DNA from 2 places in the Pseudomonas sp. GZD-222 genome. Region 1 is predicted to be linked to the other one. Evidence: riboswitches for the same ligand, from Rfam matches in the RefSeq annotation. Region 1 holds a riboswitch; the other holds the start of a gene.

Evidence for each region. A riboswitch is a leader RNA that binds a small molecule or an ion and turns the genes downstream of it on or off. The one in region 1 is predicted to bind thiamine pyrophosphate.
Region 2: it holds a riboswitch for thiamine pyrophosphate, as region 1 does, so the genes downstream of both, thiC (phosphomethylpyrimidine synthase ThiC) here and ACO6VD_RS11965 (TenA family protein) in region 1, are expected to answer to the same signal.

Annotation. Positions count from the first base shown of each region.
Region 1 covers NZ_JBMOWO010000065.1:75-4,349, forward strand. Annotated here, with positions in the region: gene ACO6VD_RS11950 (lytic transglycosylase domain-containing protein) at 30-635, opposite strand; gene gspG (type II secretion system major pseudopilin GspG) at 814-1,236, shown strand; gene ACO6VD_RS11960 (type II secretion system F family protein) at 1,252-2,439, shown strand; TPP riboswitch at 2,478-2,592, shown strand; gene ACO6VD_RS11965 (TenA family protein) at 2,672-3,319, shown strand; gene ACO6VD_RS11970 (TenA family protein) at 3,323-3,982, shown strand; gene ACO6VD_RS11975 (acyl-CoA thioesterase) at 4,108-4,275, opposite strand, start outside.
Region 2 covers NZ_JBMOWO010000084.1:575-13,811, reverse strand. Annotated here, with positions in the region: gene parC (DNA topoisomerase IV subunit A) at 1-1,590, opposite strand, end outside; gene ACO6VD_RS16780 (retropepsin-like aspartic protease family protein) at 1,601-2,119, opposite strand; gene ACO6VD_RS16775 (esterase-like activity of phytase family protein) at 2,116-3,102, opposite strand; gene parE (DNA topoisomerase IV subunit B) at 3,099-5,003, opposite strand; gene ACO6VD_RS16765 (YqiA/YcfP family alpha/beta fold hydrolase) at 5,040-5,648, opposite strand; gene cpdA (3',5'-cyclic-AMP phosphodiesterase) at 5,752-6,567, opposite strand; gene ACO6VD_RS16755 (DUF1249 domain-containing protein) at 6,652-7,104, opposite strand; gene ACO6VD_RS16750 (NUDIX domain-containing protein) at 7,095-7,712, opposite strand; gene ACO6VD_RS16745 (RsiV family protein) at 7,897-8,643, shown strand; gene cytX (putative hydroxymethylpyrimidine transporter CytX) at 8,612-9,904, opposite strand; gene thiC (phosphomethylpyrimidine synthase ThiC) at 10,007-11,896, opposite strand; TPP riboswitch at 12,056-12,160, opposite strand; gene ACO6VD_RS16730 (TolC family outer membrane protein) at 12,303-13,237, shown strand, end outside.

The DNA.
Region 1 (4,275 bases):
CCCCCCCGCTCCCACCTGCTCCCACCGGTTCACAAAGGCGCATCCATGGCCAAGCCCTGCAAACGCCGGTACTGGTGCAAGACTTTCGGCACGTAACGTTGGGTTTCGGCAAAAGGTGGCACTACCCGGCCCCGGCGCATCACCGCATCCGGGCCTGCGTTATAGGCGGCCACGGCCAGGGTGATGTCGTTGTCGAACAGCTTGAGCATGCGCTTGAGGTAGCGCGCACCGCCCTGAAGATTCGAGGCTGGGTCCAGCGAGTTCTTCACCCCCAGCTCCCGCGCGGTATCGGGCATCAGTTGCATCAGTCCCACCGCACCGCTGGCTGAGCGGGCATTGGGGTCGTAGCGCGACTCGGCCTGGATCACCGCATGCAGCAGTGCAGCAGGCAGGTCATTGGCTTCGGCCGCTGCCGCCACCAGTTCGGCGTAGGGCATGCCGGTGATCAGCTCGGCCTGGCCGCTGCTGGCCAGGCTCGCCCCAGGCTCGCTGATGACCCGTTGATAGGTCCGCCCCGCTCGGTGAACGTTGGACAGTACATAGCCGCCATCGGCCTTGATCGAGATATACACATCGGCCTGGACCGGGTGGGTCCAGGTCAGCCAGACAAACAGTCCTGCAGTGAGCCAGCGCATGGTGCCGCCCTCCCCGTTGCGTTCCCCCGAAAAGTGGGGCATTTGCCCCGATTGCCGAGGCTCTGAGCTACTGACGCAAGCACTGTGCCGCCTTGCCAGGCCCGTGGCGCAAAGGCTTGGCGCAGACGCGCACGGCAATTGCATAAGCCCTTGCAGGCGCACTACGGAGGGCCTTGTCATGAACAAAAAAAAGTACGCGCAACAAGGATTCACCCTGCTCGAACTGCTGGTGGTGTTGGTGGTACTGGGGCTGCTTGCCGGCATCGTCGCCCCCAAGTACTTCAGTCAGTTGGGGCGCTCGGAGGCCAAGGTGGCGCGGGCGCAGATTGAAGGCTTGAGCAAGGCCCTGGACCTGTATCGCCTGGAGGTGGGGCATTACCCCAATTCTGAGCAAGGCCTGCAGGCGCTGGTCACCGCCCCCAGTGACGAGACCCGCTGGTCTGGCCCCTACCTGCAGAAAAAAGTCCCTCAGGACCCGTGGGGACGCAATTACATCTACCGCCAACCCGGTGAAAACGGCGAGTACGACCTGCTCTCCATGGGCAAGGACGGCCAGCCTGGCGGTGAAGGCGAGAACGCTGAGGTCACCAGCTGGCAGTAAGCGGAGGATCAGCACATGCGCTACGAGCTCAAGGCACTGGGGAAATCCGGGGTGGTCCTGCTCACGCTGGACGCCCAGGACGCCGGACAGGCCCGCCTGCAGGCCGAGCAACAAGGCTTGCGGGTGGTCAGCGTGCGTAACTGCGAGCGCTTCGGCAAATTGCGTTGGCGCCGCAGCGAAACCTTTGACCTGGTGCTGTTCAGCCAGGAACTGACCACCCTGCTCAATGCCGGCCTGCCGCTGATTGACGCGCTGGAAAGCCTGGCGGAAAAAGAGGCGGCGCCGCAGGCTCGCAAAACCCTCGGTGAATTGGTGCGCCTGCTCTATGAAGGCAAGTCCTTTTCCCAGGCGCTCGGCCAGTTGCCCAGCGTGTTTCCAGCGCTGTATATCGCCCTGGTGCAATCGAGCGAGAAGACCGGCGCCCTCGGTGATGCCCTGGGGCGTTACGTCGCCTACCGCCAGCGCATGGACGAAGTGCGGCAGAAGATCGTCAGCGCCTCGATCTATCCCTTGCTGCTGTTGATAGTCGGCGGTGGCGTGGTGCTGTTCTTGATGGGCTATGTGGTGCCGCGCTTCAGCCTGGTGTTCGAGGGCCTGGGCACCGAACTGCCCTGGCTGTCGCGCTGGCTGATGCAAGCCGGGATGTTCCTGCATGCCCACCAGGCGCCAATGGGCCTGGGTTTTCTCGGACTGGTGAGCAGTTCGTTCGTTCTGCGCCGCGACCCGCGGGTGCGACGCTGGCTGAACCGCCAGCTGGAGCGCCTGCCGGCCCTGCACCGGCGCCTGGTGATGTATGAACTGGCACGTTTCTACCGCTCGCTGGGCATTCTGCTGCAGGGCGGCATCCCGATTCTCACGGCGATGGAAATGGCCCGCGGCCTGCTCGGCGTCGCCGCCAAGCAGCGCCTTGAGCATGCCTGTGAGCGCGTGCGTGAAGGGCTGTCATTGTCCGCGGCGCTGGAGGCCGGGCAACTGGTGACGCCGGTGTCGCTGCGCTTGCTGCGTGCCGGCGAGCAGTCGGGCAATCTCGGGCAGATGATGGAGCGCAGCGCCGACTTCTACGACGAAGAAATCAGCCGCTGGATCGAGTGGTTCGTGCGTCTGTTCGAACCGCTGCTGATGACCTTTATCGGCCTGCTGATCGGCTTGATCGTGATCCTGATGTACATGCCGATCTTCGAACTGGCATCCAGTATTCACTAGCAGCCAACGTGACAATCCTCCTCGCTTGCTGTATAGATTCGGCCACCAAGGGGAGCCCGGCAACGGGCTGAGAAACCGCTGACAGCTGCAGCGCGGTGACCCTTCGAACCTGATCCGGATCATGCCGGCGAAGGGATGGGGATTGCCAACCTGCCTTTTTGCCGGTCTCACTGCGAGGCCGCCCATGTCAGCTTTACCCGGTCTCGCTGTCGCCCATTTCGAGGACAGCACGATGACCGAACGCTTCACCGACACCCTTCGCCGTCAGAGCGAGCCAAGCTGGACGCAATCGATCGAGCACCGCTTCGTCAACGAGCTGCTCGATGGCACGCTGGACGATGCGGTGCTGATCAATTACCTGATCCAGGATCACCGCTTCATCGATGCGTTCCTGACCTTGCTCGGCGCGGCCATTGCCAGTGCCGACACCTTCGAGGCGCGCATCCGCCTGGGGCGCTTCACCGGGGTGATTTCGGGTGAGGAAAACACCTATTTCCTGCGTGCTTTCGAGGCGCTCGGGGTCAGCGAGGCGCAGCGCCAGAACGCCCCCGATTCGGTGCCGACCGCAGGCTTCAAGGCAATCATGCGCGAAGCGGCTGCTACCCGTTCCTATGCCGCTGCCCTGGCGGTGCTCAACGTCGCCGAGGGGCTGTACCTGGATTGGGCGCTGCGCGCACCGAAACAACTGCCGCCACGCTTCGAACACGCCGAATGGATCACCCTGCACGACAACCCGGACTTCCAGAGCTTCGTGGCGTTTCTGCGTGCCGAGCTGGACCGGGTGGGACCGGCGCAAGCTCACATCAGTACCGATTTTTTCCTGCGCGCTGTTGCCCTGGAACACGCCTTCTTCGACGCTGCCTACGACATCAAGGAATAACCCATGGACATCTTTGACCGCCTGAAACAGGCCGCCGCCGCCGACTGGAACAGTTACGTCGACCACGATTTCGTCCGCCAGATGGGTGCCGGCACCTTGGCCCAGCCGGCCTTTCGCAAGTACCTGGTACAGGACTATCTGTTTCTGATCCAGTTCGCCCGTTCGTGGGCGCTGGCCGCCTACAAGAGCCGCACACTCGCCGACATCCGCGCCGCGCAAGCCGGGCTGGCGGCGATTCTCGATGAAACCGAACTGCACGTGCGTCTGTGCCAGCGTTGGGGGTTGTCGCCCGAGGACCTGGCCGCGACGCCGGAACACCAGGCGACCGTTGCTTACACCCGTTTCGTCCTGGACTGCGGTGCGGCCGGGGATCTGCTCGACCTGCATGTAGCGCTGGCCCCTTGTGTCATCGGTTACGCGGAAATTGGCCGCAACCTGACCCCAGACGGCATTGAAGCACTGGCTGAGCATCCGTATCGGGACTGGATCGGAGAGTACGCCGGGGCGGGCTATCAAGGCGTCGCCACGGCGGCCCGGGCGCACCTTGATGACCTGGCGTCGCGGGCGATGACTGAGCGACGTTTCGAGGAGCTGGCCACGTTGTTTGCTCAGGCCTCGCGGCTGGAAGCAGACTTCTGGCAAATGGGCCTGGATGCGGCTTGAACGCGGGGACCTGTAGGAGCGGATTCATCCGCGATGGCCTGCGCAGCAGGCCCGGTTTTTGGGGCCGCGCCGCGCCCCATCGCGGATGAATCCACTCGATGAATCCGCTCCTACAACAAGCGCAGTCAGTCTGTCAGTGTTCCCAGCTCATCGCGCACCAACGCCGGGATAGCCACCGGCTTGTTGCTCGCCCGGTCCACGTACACATACACAACGTAACCCAGCGCCGAGACTTCGCGCTCGTCGTTGCGGAAGATCCCGAGTTCGTAACGGGCACTGCTGGTGCCCAGGTG
Region 2 (13,237 bases), on a different contig from region 1:
CAAGCCCGTAGCATCGATGTCATGGCCCTTGGCACAACGCACCCAGCCTTTTTCCGACAACACCACCGTCACCGGCTCGGTTGGCATCAGTTCGTTTTCCGACAGGGCTTTAGCTTCAGCGCGTTCGATGATCGGCGAACGACGGTCGTCGCCATAGGTTTCAGCATCCTTGATCAGCTCGGCACGCACCAGCTTGCGCAGTTTGCTTTCGCTACCCAGCAGCGCGGTCAGTTTGGCTTGTTCCTTGGCCAACTCGTCCTGCTCATTGCGGATCTTCATCTCTTCCAGCCGCGCCAACTGGCGCAGACGGGTTTCGAGGATGTACTCGGCCTGGGTTTCGGTGAGGTCGAAACGGGCGATCAGTGCGGCTTTTGGCTGCTCCTCGGTGCGGATGATGTGGATCACTTCATCCAGGTTGAGGAACGCAACCAGCAAACCTTCGAGCAGGTGCAGGCGACGCTCGACCTTGTCGAGACGGAATTTCAGGCGGCGACGTACGGTCTGCACGCGGAATTCGAGCCACTCGACCAGCAGCGCACGCAGGTTCTTCAGCTGCGGACGACCATCCAGGCCAATGATATTGACGTTGACCCGATAGCTGGACTCAAGGTCGGTAGTAGCGAACAGGTGCTGCATCAGTTCGTCGAGATCAACCCGGTTGGAGCGGGCAATGATCACGATCCGGCACGGGTTCTCGTGGTCCGACTCGTCGCGCAGGTCGGCCACCATTGGCAGCTTCTTGGCCTGCATCTGCGCAGCGATCTGCTCCAGTACCTTGGCCCCGGAAACCTGATGCGGCAGCGCCGTGACCACGATGTCGCCATCTTCAATGCGGTAGACCGCGCGCATGCGCACCGAGCCGCGACCGCTTTCGTAGATTTTCAGCAGCTCGGAACGCGGCGTGATGATCTCGGCTTCGGTCGGATAATCCGGCCCCTGGATATGCTCGCAAAGCTGCTCGACCGTGGCCTTGGGCTCATCCAGCAAGCGCACGCAGGCGCTGGCGACTTCGCGCAGGTTATGCGGCGGCACGTCGGTGGCCATGCCCACGGCAATGCCCGTGGTGCCGTTGAGCAGGATGTTCGGCAAACGCGCCGGCAGCACCGCAGGCTCATCCAGGGTACCGTCAAAGTTCGGGACCCAGTCGGCAGTGCCCTGACCCAGCTCGCTGAGCAACACTTCGGAATAACGCGACAGACGTGCTTCGGTATAGCGCATGGCAGCGAACGATTTCGGATCGTCCGGTGCACCCCAGTTGCCCTGGCCATCGACCAGGGTGTAGCGGTAGCTGAACGGCTGGGCCATCAGCACCATCGCTTCGTAGCACGCCGAATCGCCGTGGGGGTGGAACTTGCCGAGTACGTCACCAACGGTACGTGCCGACTTCTTGTGCTTGGAATCGGCATCCAGGCCCAGTTCGCTCATGGCATAGACGATGCGTCGCTGCACCGGCTTCAGGCCGTCGCCGATGTGCGGCAAGGCGCGATCCATGATCACGTACATGGAATAGTTGAGGTAGGCCTGTTCGGTGAAGTCAGCCAGTGACCGGCGCTCTACGCCATCGAGGCTGAGATCAAGGGAGTCGCTCATGCGGGCCTCATCATTTCAGGTTCTGGCGCAGCAGCAAGGTGCCACTACGCTGGGTAAATTCGAGTTGTTTCAAGGCGCTCATGCCCAGTAGTACCTGGTCGCCATCCAGCCCTGGCACGACCAGCGCGCGCACGTCGCGCAACAGGATGTCACCCAGTTGCAGCGTGTCCAGACGCGTGCGATAGCCTTGGGTACGGCCATTGGCCGTACTGAGCATCACCGGGGTACCGCGCTGCAGATCCAGCTTTGCACCCAGCCGCTCGGGGATTGCCACATCAGTTGCGCCGGTATCGAGGAGAAAATGTACCGCCTGGCCATTGATCTGACCATCGGCGACAAAGTGGCCCTGGCCGTTACCTGCCAGTTGCACCTCGATAAAGCCTTCGCCGTGTTCGGAACGCACCTGCGTATTGGGATTGGCCTGACGCTGCTCCCAATCGCCGAAGAATCGTGTAGCCAGGAACAATCCGGCCGCCCAGGCCAGGACCAGCAGTACCCTGCCGGCACGCTTGCCTGGTGGCTGACTCACGACTTGGCACTCCAGCCGCCAACCGGCGCGGCGAAACGCCAGACAATCGGTCGTGACTCGCCATCGTTGCGGGTCGCGCCGTTGTTGTCCACGCCAATCCAGGCGCCTTCGGCATCGATCACCAAGGCCTCGGCCAGGCCAAATGGCTGGGTGTACAGACGCGGCTCAGCCAGTGCACCCTCGGCGTACGACCAGCAGCGCTCGACCTTGCCTGCTGCCGCGTCGCGCCGACAGATACGGTGGGCGTTGCGTTCGAGGGTGAAGAGCTTGTCGTTGAACAGCGCAAGGTCAGCAAAATCCCGCGGCAGCGCGCGGGCACCCGGCATCTGCGACGGCTGCATTTCGACCCCGGCCTCGCTGAGCAGCACACAACCGTCCGCGCAATTCCATACGGTCTGCTGCCGGTTGATCAGCAGCAGGCCGCGGCGCTCGCGCTCGGCCGCAAGCCAGATGCGGTCACCGGCCGGACTCACAGCCAGGCCTTCGAACAAGGCATTGAAGTGCAGGAGCATGCCACTGGCCCGCGCCTGACGAACCATGCTCGGGTCGATCTTCAGCCAGTTCGGCGCGCCGTCGACCGGTATCTGCAGCACAGCAGCATGCGCCTCGCTGACCAGATAGCGATTGCCTGCAGCGTCACAACTGATGCCTTCGAAATCCAGATCACCACCGCGCACCTGGCCAGCAGCCCAGGTCCGCGAACGTATGCCCCAGGGCAAGCCGCTGTCCGGTACCGGCGGTGCAGCCACGGGCACCGACTCGGCCTGCCAGACCGGCGCCTTGGTATTGAGCCGGTAGATCAGATCGTCATCGCGGTCGGATACCGTCCACAACTCGCCCTTGCACAAGGCCAGGCCCGACAGGTTGCCACCGCGCATACCCTCGACCGGATACTCGGCGACAAACTTCAGCTCCGGCCATGGCGCAGCCTGCGATGACAGGGCAAAAACGCTCAGGACTGCTGCCAGCAGGGCACGGATCAAGCCAGTACCTCGGCCAGATTGCCTTTGGACTCCAACCAGTTCTTGCGGTCACCGGCGCGTTTCTTGGCCAGCAGCATGTCCATGATTTCGCGGGTGCCTTCCAGGTCTTCCAGGGTCAACTGGACCAGGCGGCGGGTGTTCGGGTCCATGGTGGTTTCGCGCAGCTGAGGCGGGTTCATTTCACCCAGCCCCTTAAATCGCGTGACCTGCGGTTTGCCACGCTTCTTCTCGGCGACCAGGCGATCGAGAATGCCATCGCGCTCGGCCTCGTCCAGGGCGTAGTAGATCTCTTTGCCCAGATCGATACGGTAGAGCGGCGGCATGGCCACGTAGACATGGCCGGCCTCGACCAGCGGGCGGAAATGCTGAACGAACAGCGCGCAGAGCAACGTGGCAATGTGCAAACCGTCGGAGTCGGCGTCGGCCAGGATGCAGATCTTGCCGTAACGCAGCTGGCTCATGTCGGCCGCGCCGGGATCGACGCCGATGGCCACGGCGATGTTGTGCACTTCCTGGCTGGCCAGGACTTCGCCACCGTCTACTTCCCAGGTGTTGAGGATCTTGCCGCGCAGCGGCAGAATCGCCTGAAACTCCTTGTCACGCGCCTGCTTGGCCGAGCCACCTGCAGAGTCACCCTCAACCAGGAACAGCTCGGCACGCATCGGGTCCTGCCCGGCGCAGTCGGCCAGCTTGCCCGGTAAAGCCGGGCCCTGGGTGACGCGCTTGCGCTCGACCTTTTTGCTCGCCTTGAGTCGACGTCCGGCGTTGTTGATCGCCAGTTCGGCAAGCTGCATGCCCAGCTCGGGGTTCGCGTTAAGCCACAGGCTGAAGGCGTCCTTGACCACCCCGGAGACGAACGCAGCGGCCTCACGGGACGACAGGCGTTCCTTGGTCTGCCCGGAGAATTGCGGCTCCTGCATTTTCATCGACAGGACGAAGCTGATGCGTTCCCAAACGTCTTCAGGCGCCAGCTTGACTCCGCGTGGCAACAGATTGCGGAACTCGCAGAACTCGCGCATGGCGTCGAGCAGGCCCTGGCGCAGGCCGTTGACGTGCGTACCGCCCTGGGCGGTAGGAATCAGGTTGACGTAACTTTCCTGGATGCTGTCGCCACCTTCGGGCAACCACAACAGGGCCCAGTCGGCAGCTTCCTTGTTACCCGCCAGGCTGCCGCAGAACGGCTCGTCGGGCAGGCGCAGGAACTCACTGACCGAATCGACCAGGTAAGAGCGCAGACCGTCTTCGTAGTGCCATTCGACCTTCTCGCCGCTGGCTTTGTCCTCGAAGCTGACCAGCAGCCCCGGGCACAGCACCGCCTTGGCCTTCAAGACATGCTTGAGGCGGCTGATGGAGAACTTCGGCGAATCGAAATACTTCGGGTCCGGCGAGAAGTACACGCTGGTGCCGGTGTTGCGCTTGCCGACCGAACCGACCACTTCCAGCTCGCTGGCCTTGTAGCCGTCGGCAAAGGTCATCTGGTACTCGTTGCCATCACGCTTGACCTTGACCCGAACCTGGGTGGACAAGGCGTTGACCACAGAGATACCAACGCCGTGCAGACCGCCGGAGAACTGGTAGTTCTTGTTGGAGAACTTGCCGCCGGCGTGCAGCTTGGTGAGGATCAGCTCGACCCCGGACACACCCTCTTCAGGGTGGATGTCCACCGGCATGCCGCGACCGTCGTCGGACACTTCCAGCGAATGGTCGGCATGCAGGATCACCTGTACCGACTTGGCGTGCCCGGCCAGGGCTTCGTCGACGCTGTTGTCGATGACTTCCTGGGCCAGGTGGTTCGGTCGGCTGGTGTCGGTGTACATGCCCGGGCGCTTGCGCACCGGGTCAAGGCCCGAGAGGACTTCGATGGCGTCTGCGTTATAGGCACTAGCGCTGGGAATGGCCATGGGTACTCGTCGTCAGTCGTGGGTGAAAATAAGTCATCAAAATACAGAAAAATCGAGCGATTGGTACTGCTGTGGGGCAATACCGGCAAAGCTCAACAAGGCTGGCAGGCGCTCGGCGAAGCCCTGAAAGCTGTGGTCGCCGCCGGCCTGGATACGCAGGGCACAGGCCCGGTAGAACTGCTCGGCCTGGCGGTAATCCAGGGTCTCGTCGGCGGTTTGCAGCCAGATTTGATAGCGGCTGCCGTCGGTAGGCGGCGCAACTTCTAGCTCGGCCAGGGCCTGCACGTGATCCAGGGTCAGTTCCCAGGTCTCTCCGGTGTAATGGTTTTGTTGGGTACCCAAAAAACCGTCGAAACGCTGGTGCGGGTTGACCGCCGGGTTGACCAGCAACGCCTTGAGCCCATGGCGCTCGGCCAGATGGGTGGCATAGTAGCCGCCGAGCGAGCTGCCGACCAGTAATGGCGATTCGAGCTCGGCAAGCGCGGCCTCGAGCTGGGCCATGGCCTGACGCGGGTGATGGTGCAGGGCTGGCACGCGCAGTTTCTCGGCCAGGCCGATCTGCTCCATCACGGCGACCAGTTGGCAGGCTTTCCTGGACGAGGGCGCGCTGTTGAACCCGTGTATATAGAGAATCGAACCCGACATGCCGCCCCCGGTGCACGTGAATTGCCTGGCGGTACCAGGCAGGAAAGCGCGCATTTTAGCCTGTTCGACGGCAGATGGAGCAGTTTCACCCATTCAGCAACACTTAATAGCCGTCGCCTTCATAGTCGACCGTGAATTCGAAGCCGATCACCCGTGACACGCCAGTCTCAATCAAACCATCGCTATGCAAGCGCAGCCAGCGATAGCCAGGGGCCTGCTCACCGACTTTGAAGTCCTCGCTACCCGGCTCGAACTGAATACAGGTGGAAGGCGAGGCCAGCAAGCGCACGCCGTCACGCAGCTGGTCCCACTCCTGATGGACATGCCCCCAGAGCAGCCCCCGCACCTGTGGATAACCCTGCAGCAGGGCAAACAGTGCGTCGGCATTACGTAACCCGATCGGTGCCATCCAGGCGCAGCCAATGGGCACCGGCTGGTGGTGGAAACAGATCAGGTGATGACGTTCAGGTGCTTCCCCCAGAGACCGCTCAAGCAAAGCCAACTGGCCCTCATCAAGCACCCCCGGTACCGAACCCGGCACGGCCGAATTGAGCATTAGGATGCGCCAGTTACCGATATCCAGCTGCGGGTTGAGCAAATCGGTGCCTTGCGCAGCCTGCTCCATCGGTAGTGGTTCATCATGGTTACCGGCAAGCCAGCGGGTCGGGGCCTCAAAGCTTGCCGTTAGATCGCGAAAGCACCTGTAGGATTCTTCGGAGCCGTCCTGGGACAAATCGCCTGTAGCCAGCAACACGTCGATCCGCGGCTGCTCTTCACACACCTTTTCAATCACCCGCTGCAGACTCTCGCGGGTGTTCATGCCCAGCAGCGTACCTTGCGGGTCAGCAAACAAATGGCTGTCGGTGAGCTGCACCAGATGTACCGGCGCATCATCAAGCGGAATGGATTGTTGCGGCAAGGGCCGACTCCTTGAACGGATTCAGCACGATTATGGCGGCAAGCTGCGTTGGCGCAAACAGGCGAAAACGACGGACGTCACATTTCAGCGTACTGCGGCCAATTCATGGCCACACGCCAGGCAATGACTGAGCCACTCACCCAGGAACAGGTTGAGCTGGGCTTTTTCGTCAGGCTGGTGCATCGCCGCGTTCGGATAGGGATAGATGCTGCGAAAACGCCGGGCATGCTCAGCGCTGACCACTTCGGCCATGCGCGCATCGTGGTACACCTGCACTTCCAGCTGCGGCACCGGCAGCCAGGGCAGGCTGTGCTCCTGGCGCACACGCAGGGTGGTGGTGTAGGGACAGGCGAGCACCACATCGAGGACCAGCACACCGAGCATCTGGTCACCCTGGGTCATACCGATCCGGCGCGAACTCATGGTGCTGCGCATGTCCGGCAACAGGCGCATCAAACGCGCATAGTTGGCCTCGCAGGCAGCCTGCAACCCGACCAGATCGACCCGGTAGCGTTCGCGCAACAGATTCACGACCATAGCCCCCTGACTTCATCCCGGTTCAAAGCCAGCCACTGCAAGGCAATAATGCTTGCTGCGTTGGCAATCAGCCCATCGCGTACGGCCTGCAAGGCATCCTCGAACGCCCAGACCTTCACGCGAATATCCTCACCCTCTTCCTCCAGCCCGTGCAAGCCGCCCGCCCCAACGCTGCTGCACTGACCCAGGTACAAGTGCACAAACTCATCGCTGCCGCCAGGAGACGGGAAATACCGGGTCATTGGCCACAGCGCGTTGAACACCAGTCCAGCTTCCTCCTGCGCTTCGCGGTGTGCAACTTCTTCCGGCGCTTCATCTTTATCGATCAGACCGGCGACCAGTTCGATCAGCCAGGGATTGCCAACCTTGCCCATCGCCCCGACGCGAAACTGCTCGATCAACACCACCTCATCACGCACGGCATCGTAAGGCAGCACACAGACGGCATCGTGACGCACGAACAGCTCGCGACTGATCTCGCGGCCCATGCCACCAGCAAACAGTTCGTGGCGCAGGCGCACCCTGTCGAGCTGGTAAAAGCCTTTGAAGCAGTTGACCCGTTCGACGATTTCGACGTCCGTGGGTACAGGTTTAAGCGTGTCTGACATGGGAATCCTCATTACCTCGTGTACCGCATCGCGCAATCCTAACCTGCGCACCGCCACGTTTCACCCCTTTAAAGTTGCCGGCCGGGCTGCGAGGATAGACAGCCTGCTGATATTCAGCTTAGTGGCGAACTGAAGGCCTTGCCGACGGTCCAAGCCCGATCACCTTTGCCTTACAAGGATCATCATGACGCTTGTGAAACTAACTACCGTGGCCGTGCTGGCCTTGGCCCTGGGCGCTTGTCAAAGCCTGTTCCAGCCCAATATGCGCACGCCACTGGAGGTCAAGCGCGACCGCTGGGAGCACATCAAGCCCGGTTGCAACACGGCCGATTGCCCGCTCGTCAATATCGACACCATTCACTTCCCGGCCAATCCAAAACTGGACGCGATTGTCGAGAAGCGTCTGCTGCAAATGACCCAGGATAACGAGCGCAGCGCCCTGCCCAGCTCGCTCAAAGCCTACGAAGACCAGTTCATGGCCACGGCCGAAACCCGCAACAGCAGCTACCTGCAAGCCAAGGTACGCGAACAGCATGACGGACTGGTGATCATCGAGCTGTCCAGTTATCTGGACACCGGCGGCGCCCATGGCATGCCCGGGCGCGGCTTCATCAACTACTCGCGCCAGCAGGACAAGGTGCTGACCCTGCAGGACATGCTGGTACCCGGCCAGGAGGCGACCTTCTGGAAGACCGCCGAGGAAGCCCACAAGGGCTGGCTGATCAGCACCGGCATGGACAAGGACGCCGAATTCGTCAAGACCTGGCCATTCCGCCAGACCCCACACATCGCCCTGACCTACGGCGCGGTAGTGCTCAAGTACGAAGTGTATGCCATCGCCCCGTATTCCATGGGCCACATCGAACTGAAGATCCCCTACCCGCGCCTGAACGGTGTGATCAAGCCGGAGTTGTTTCCCGGTCGCGGCTGACCGACGGCGCTGCCGCCCAGTACACGCACCCTGCCAGCAGCAAGGCGGGCAGGGTCGAGCCGACATCGGCTGCGTAGTGCGCCAGCAGATGATAGGTGGCTACACCGCAGGCCCAGGCCAGCAGCGCGCGCCAGTGCAGGCGCTGGATCGGAGTGGCGTCGCTGCGACGGCGGCGCACAATAAAGTGGTCGACCAGCACCACACCGAATAGCGGTGCGAACACCGAACCGATCAACAACAGAAAGTTCTGGTACTGCGCCAGCGGCGCGAAACAGGCAATCAAGGTGCACAGCACGCCAATTGCCAAGGCCAGGTGCTCGACCTTCACCCGCACCAGCAGGCCCGTGGAAACCGCTGCCGAATGGATATCGGCAAAGGCTTTTTCCGACTCATCGAGCAGAATCAGCAACAACGGGATACCAATGCCGGCGCCCGCCAGTGCCAACAGCAAGGTATTGACCTCGCCCGCCGGGGCAAAGGCCAGGGTATAGGCCACACCCAGGCACATCATCCAAATATTGCCGACGAAATAACCCAGCGCCGTGCCGATGAACACGCGGCTGCCATGGCGGCTGAAGCGTGAATAGTCAGCAATCAGCGGCAACCACGACAACGGCATGGCGATCGCGATGTCGATCCCCACCGCCAGCGACATCGAGCCATCGCCGGCGCGCGCCCAGAGGGCAGAAAGGTCGGCCTTGGCAAACAGGTTCCAGGTCAGCCACAGGCAGGCCCCGAGCAACAACCAGATGCCCCATTTGCGCAGAATCTTGCGCACGAAGGTCAACGGCCCGCTGACTGCCAACAGGGTGGCCAGGGCGCCGAAGCACAGGGTCCACAACAAGGGGTTGGTCAGCGCGCTGCCTTCACCGAAGGCGCGGGCGCCAAGCAAACTGGCAGCATCACGCATGACGATGATTTCGAACGAACCCCAGCCGATCAGCTGCAGCAAGTTGAGCAGCGCTGGCAGCCGCGCACCGTCGCGACCGAGACTGCGCCGCAGGGCGGCCATGGACGACAGCCCCGTATCACTGCCAATGACACCGACTGCTGCCAGCAGCAGGACACCCACGGTGGTACCGAGGATGATAGCCAGCACCGCGCCTGCCAGGCCCAGGCCCGGGCCGAGCAAGGCGCCGGTCTGCAGCACCATCAGGCCGATGCCCAGGGAGAACCATAGGGAACAGAGATCGCGACCGCTGAGGACGCGTTGCCCGGCGGTGACCGGGTGATCAGGGGAAAACTGGCTGGGTGTGCTCACAAGGGTGATCTCGACAGGGAGGTTTTTTTGTTCTTGGGAACCTATCGCTGGGCAATCCCGCTCCCACCTTGTTTGTGGGAGCGGGATTGCCCAGCGATGCGGTTACACCTTTTTGTACAACTGGCTGCCTTCCTGGCGGAACCGCTCGGCCTGCTCGCGCATACCATCCTCGACCGCCACATCCACCGCATCGATGCGCTGGTTGGCGGCGTACTCACGCACTTCCTGGGTGATTTTCATCGAACAGAACTTCGGCCCGCACATCGAGCAGAAGTGCGCGACCTTGGCCGAATCCTTGGGCAGGGTCTCGTCATGGAACGAACGCGCGGTGTCCGGGTCCAGACCCAGGTTGAACTGGTCTTCCCAGCGGAACTCGAAACGCGCCTTGGACAAGGCATTGTCACGGATCTGTGCACCCGGATGACCCTTGGCGAGGTCCGCCGCGTGGGCCGCGATCTTGTAGGTGATGATCCCGGTCTTGACGTCATCCTTGTTCGGCAGGCCCAGGTGTTCCTTGGGCGTTACGTAGCAAAGCATGGCGCAACCGAACCAGCCGATCATCGCCGCACCGATGCCGGAGGTGATGTGGTCGTAACCCGGAGCGATGTCGGTGGTCAACGGGCCAAGGGTGTAGAACGGCGCTTCGTCGCAGCACTCGAGCTGCTTGTCCATATTCTCCTTGATCAACTGCATCGGCACGTGGCCCGGGCCTTCGATCATGCACTGCACGTCATGCTTCCAGGCGATCTTGGTCAGTTCGCCAAGGGTTTCCAGTTCGCCGAACTGCGCTTCATCGTTGGCGTCGGCAATCGAGCCAGGACGCAGGCCATCGCCCAGCGAGAAGCTGACGTCGTAGGCCTTCATGATTTCGCAGATTTCGTCGAAATGGGTGTAAAGGAAGTTCTCTTTGTGATGCGCCAGGCACCACTTGGCCATGATTGAACCACCGCGACTGACAATGCCGGTAACCCGCTTGGCGGTCAGCGGCACATAACGCAACAGCACGCCGGCGTGAATGGTGAAGTAGTCCACGCCCTGCTCGGCCTGCTCGATCAGGGTGTCGCGGAACAGCTCCCAGGTCAGGTCTTCGGCGACGCCATTGACCTTCTCCAGCGCCTGGTAGATCGGCACAGTACCGATTGGCACCGGCGAGTTGCGGATGATCCACTCACGGGTTTCATGGATGTGCTTGCCGGTGGACAGGTCCATCACCGTGTCCGAACCCCAGCGAATGCCCCAGGTCAGCTTGGCCACTTCTTCCTCGATGGAAGAACCCAGCGCGCTGTTGCCAATGTTGCCGTTGATCTTCACCAGGAAGTTGCGGCCGATGATCATCGGCTCCAGTTCAACGTGGTTGATGTTGGCGGGGATGATCGCGCGACCGCGGGCGATCTCCTCACGAACGAACTCGGCAGTGATTTCCTTGGGGATGCTGGCGCCGAAGCTGTGGCCCGGGTGCTGCTGCTTGAGCAGGCCGGCGGCACGGGCTTCCTGCAGCTTCATGTTCTCGCGGATGGCAACGTATTCCATCTCGGCGGTGATGATGCCTTGGCGCGCGTAGTGCATCTGACTGACATTGGCGCCGGCCTTGGCGCGGCGCGGGTTGCGCACATGGGCGAAACGCAGTTTGGTCAGTTCGGCATCCGCCAGGCGCTGCTGGCCGAAGTTCGACGACAATCCGTCCAGGCGCTCGGTGTCACCGCGGGCGTCAATCCAGGCCGAGCGCACATCGCTCAGGCCTTTGCGCACGTCAATGACCACAGCAGGGTCGGTGTAGGGGCCGGACGTGTCGTAGACCAGCACCGGCGCATTGGCTTCACCGCCGAAGTCGGTCGGGGTGTCGTCCAGGCTGATTTCACGCATAGGAACGCGGATGTCCGGGCGCGAGCCTTCGACATAGATTTTGCGCGAACGGGTGAACGGCTGTACGGACTGTTGATCGACCTGGGCCGACTCACTCAGATTGGTAAGGTATTTTTCTTGTTTACTCATCACAGGCTCTCCAGACGGCTTCCTAGCAGTGGAATGTCGGGGGAGAACCTGAAAGGCACGGACGCACCGGGACCGGTGCTGTGCCAGATGTACGGGGATGCCTGCAGCGACTTGCGGCTGACTCGACATTCCCGGACCTGACACAAGAGACTCGCCGGGAAAGCGAGAAATCTTGTTCCCTACGCAGGCGCTAACCTGATCAGGTTCAACGGGATCCGGATTATCCGATCTCAGCCTCAACGCAAGGCACCCCGACAAGAACGCGCCCAGTCTAGACTGGACTCACCTGCAAAGCCAACAGTACAGACACGGTGACGATAAATGGCTGAATTGGCAGATTGTTGCAAAGTGCCTGCGCATCTACACTCACCGGTTCAGAAACACTCAATTGTTCAAGGATCGCCCTATGCTGCGCAAACTTTCACTGGCCCTCGCCGTGTCTTGTGCTATCAACGGAATGGCCTGGGCAGCAGATGCGCCCTTGTCAGCGAAAACCGATCTGGTCAGCGTCTATCAGGAGGCGGTGGACAACAACGCCGACCTCGCGGCAGCCCGTGCCAACTATGGCGCGCAAAAGGAAGTGGTACCTCAGGCCCGTGCCGGTCTGTTGCCAAACCTCTCGGCCGGTGCCGAGATGCAGAGCACCCGGACCAAGCTCGATGATCCATCGATCACCTCCAACCGCAGCGGCAATTCCTGGTCGGCGACCCTGGCCCAGCCGGTGTTCCGTGCCGATCGCTGGTTCCAGTTGCAGGCTGCCGAGGCCGTCAATGAACAGTCAGCGCTGGAGTTGTCGGCCACTGAACAGAACCTGATCCTGCAAACTGCCGAGAACTATTTCGCGGTGCTGCGCGCCCAGGACAACCTGGCATCGACCAAAGCCGAAGAAGCCGCTTTCAAGCGTCAGCTGGACCAGTCCAATGAACGTTTTGATGTCGGCCTTTCGGATAAGACCGACGTCCTGCAGTCCCAGGCCAGTTACGACACCGCCCGGGCCAACCGGATCGTCGCGCAGCGCCAGGTCGATGACGCGTTCGAAGCACTGATCACCCTGACCAACCGCAACTACGATGCGATCCAGGGCATCCGCCACACCCTGCCGGTACAGGTCCCGGTGCCGAATGACGCCAAGTCCTGGGTCGAAACCGCCGGTAAGCAGAACCTCAACCTGCAAGCGACCAACTACGCCGTCACCGCCGCCGAAGAAACCCTGCGCCAGCGCAAGGCCGGGCACGCGCCAACCCTGGATGCGGTAGCGCAGTACCAGAAAGGCGACAACGACAACCTCGGTTTCACCAACCCCAACCTCGGCGGGCCCATCAGCGGCGACGTCGAACAGAC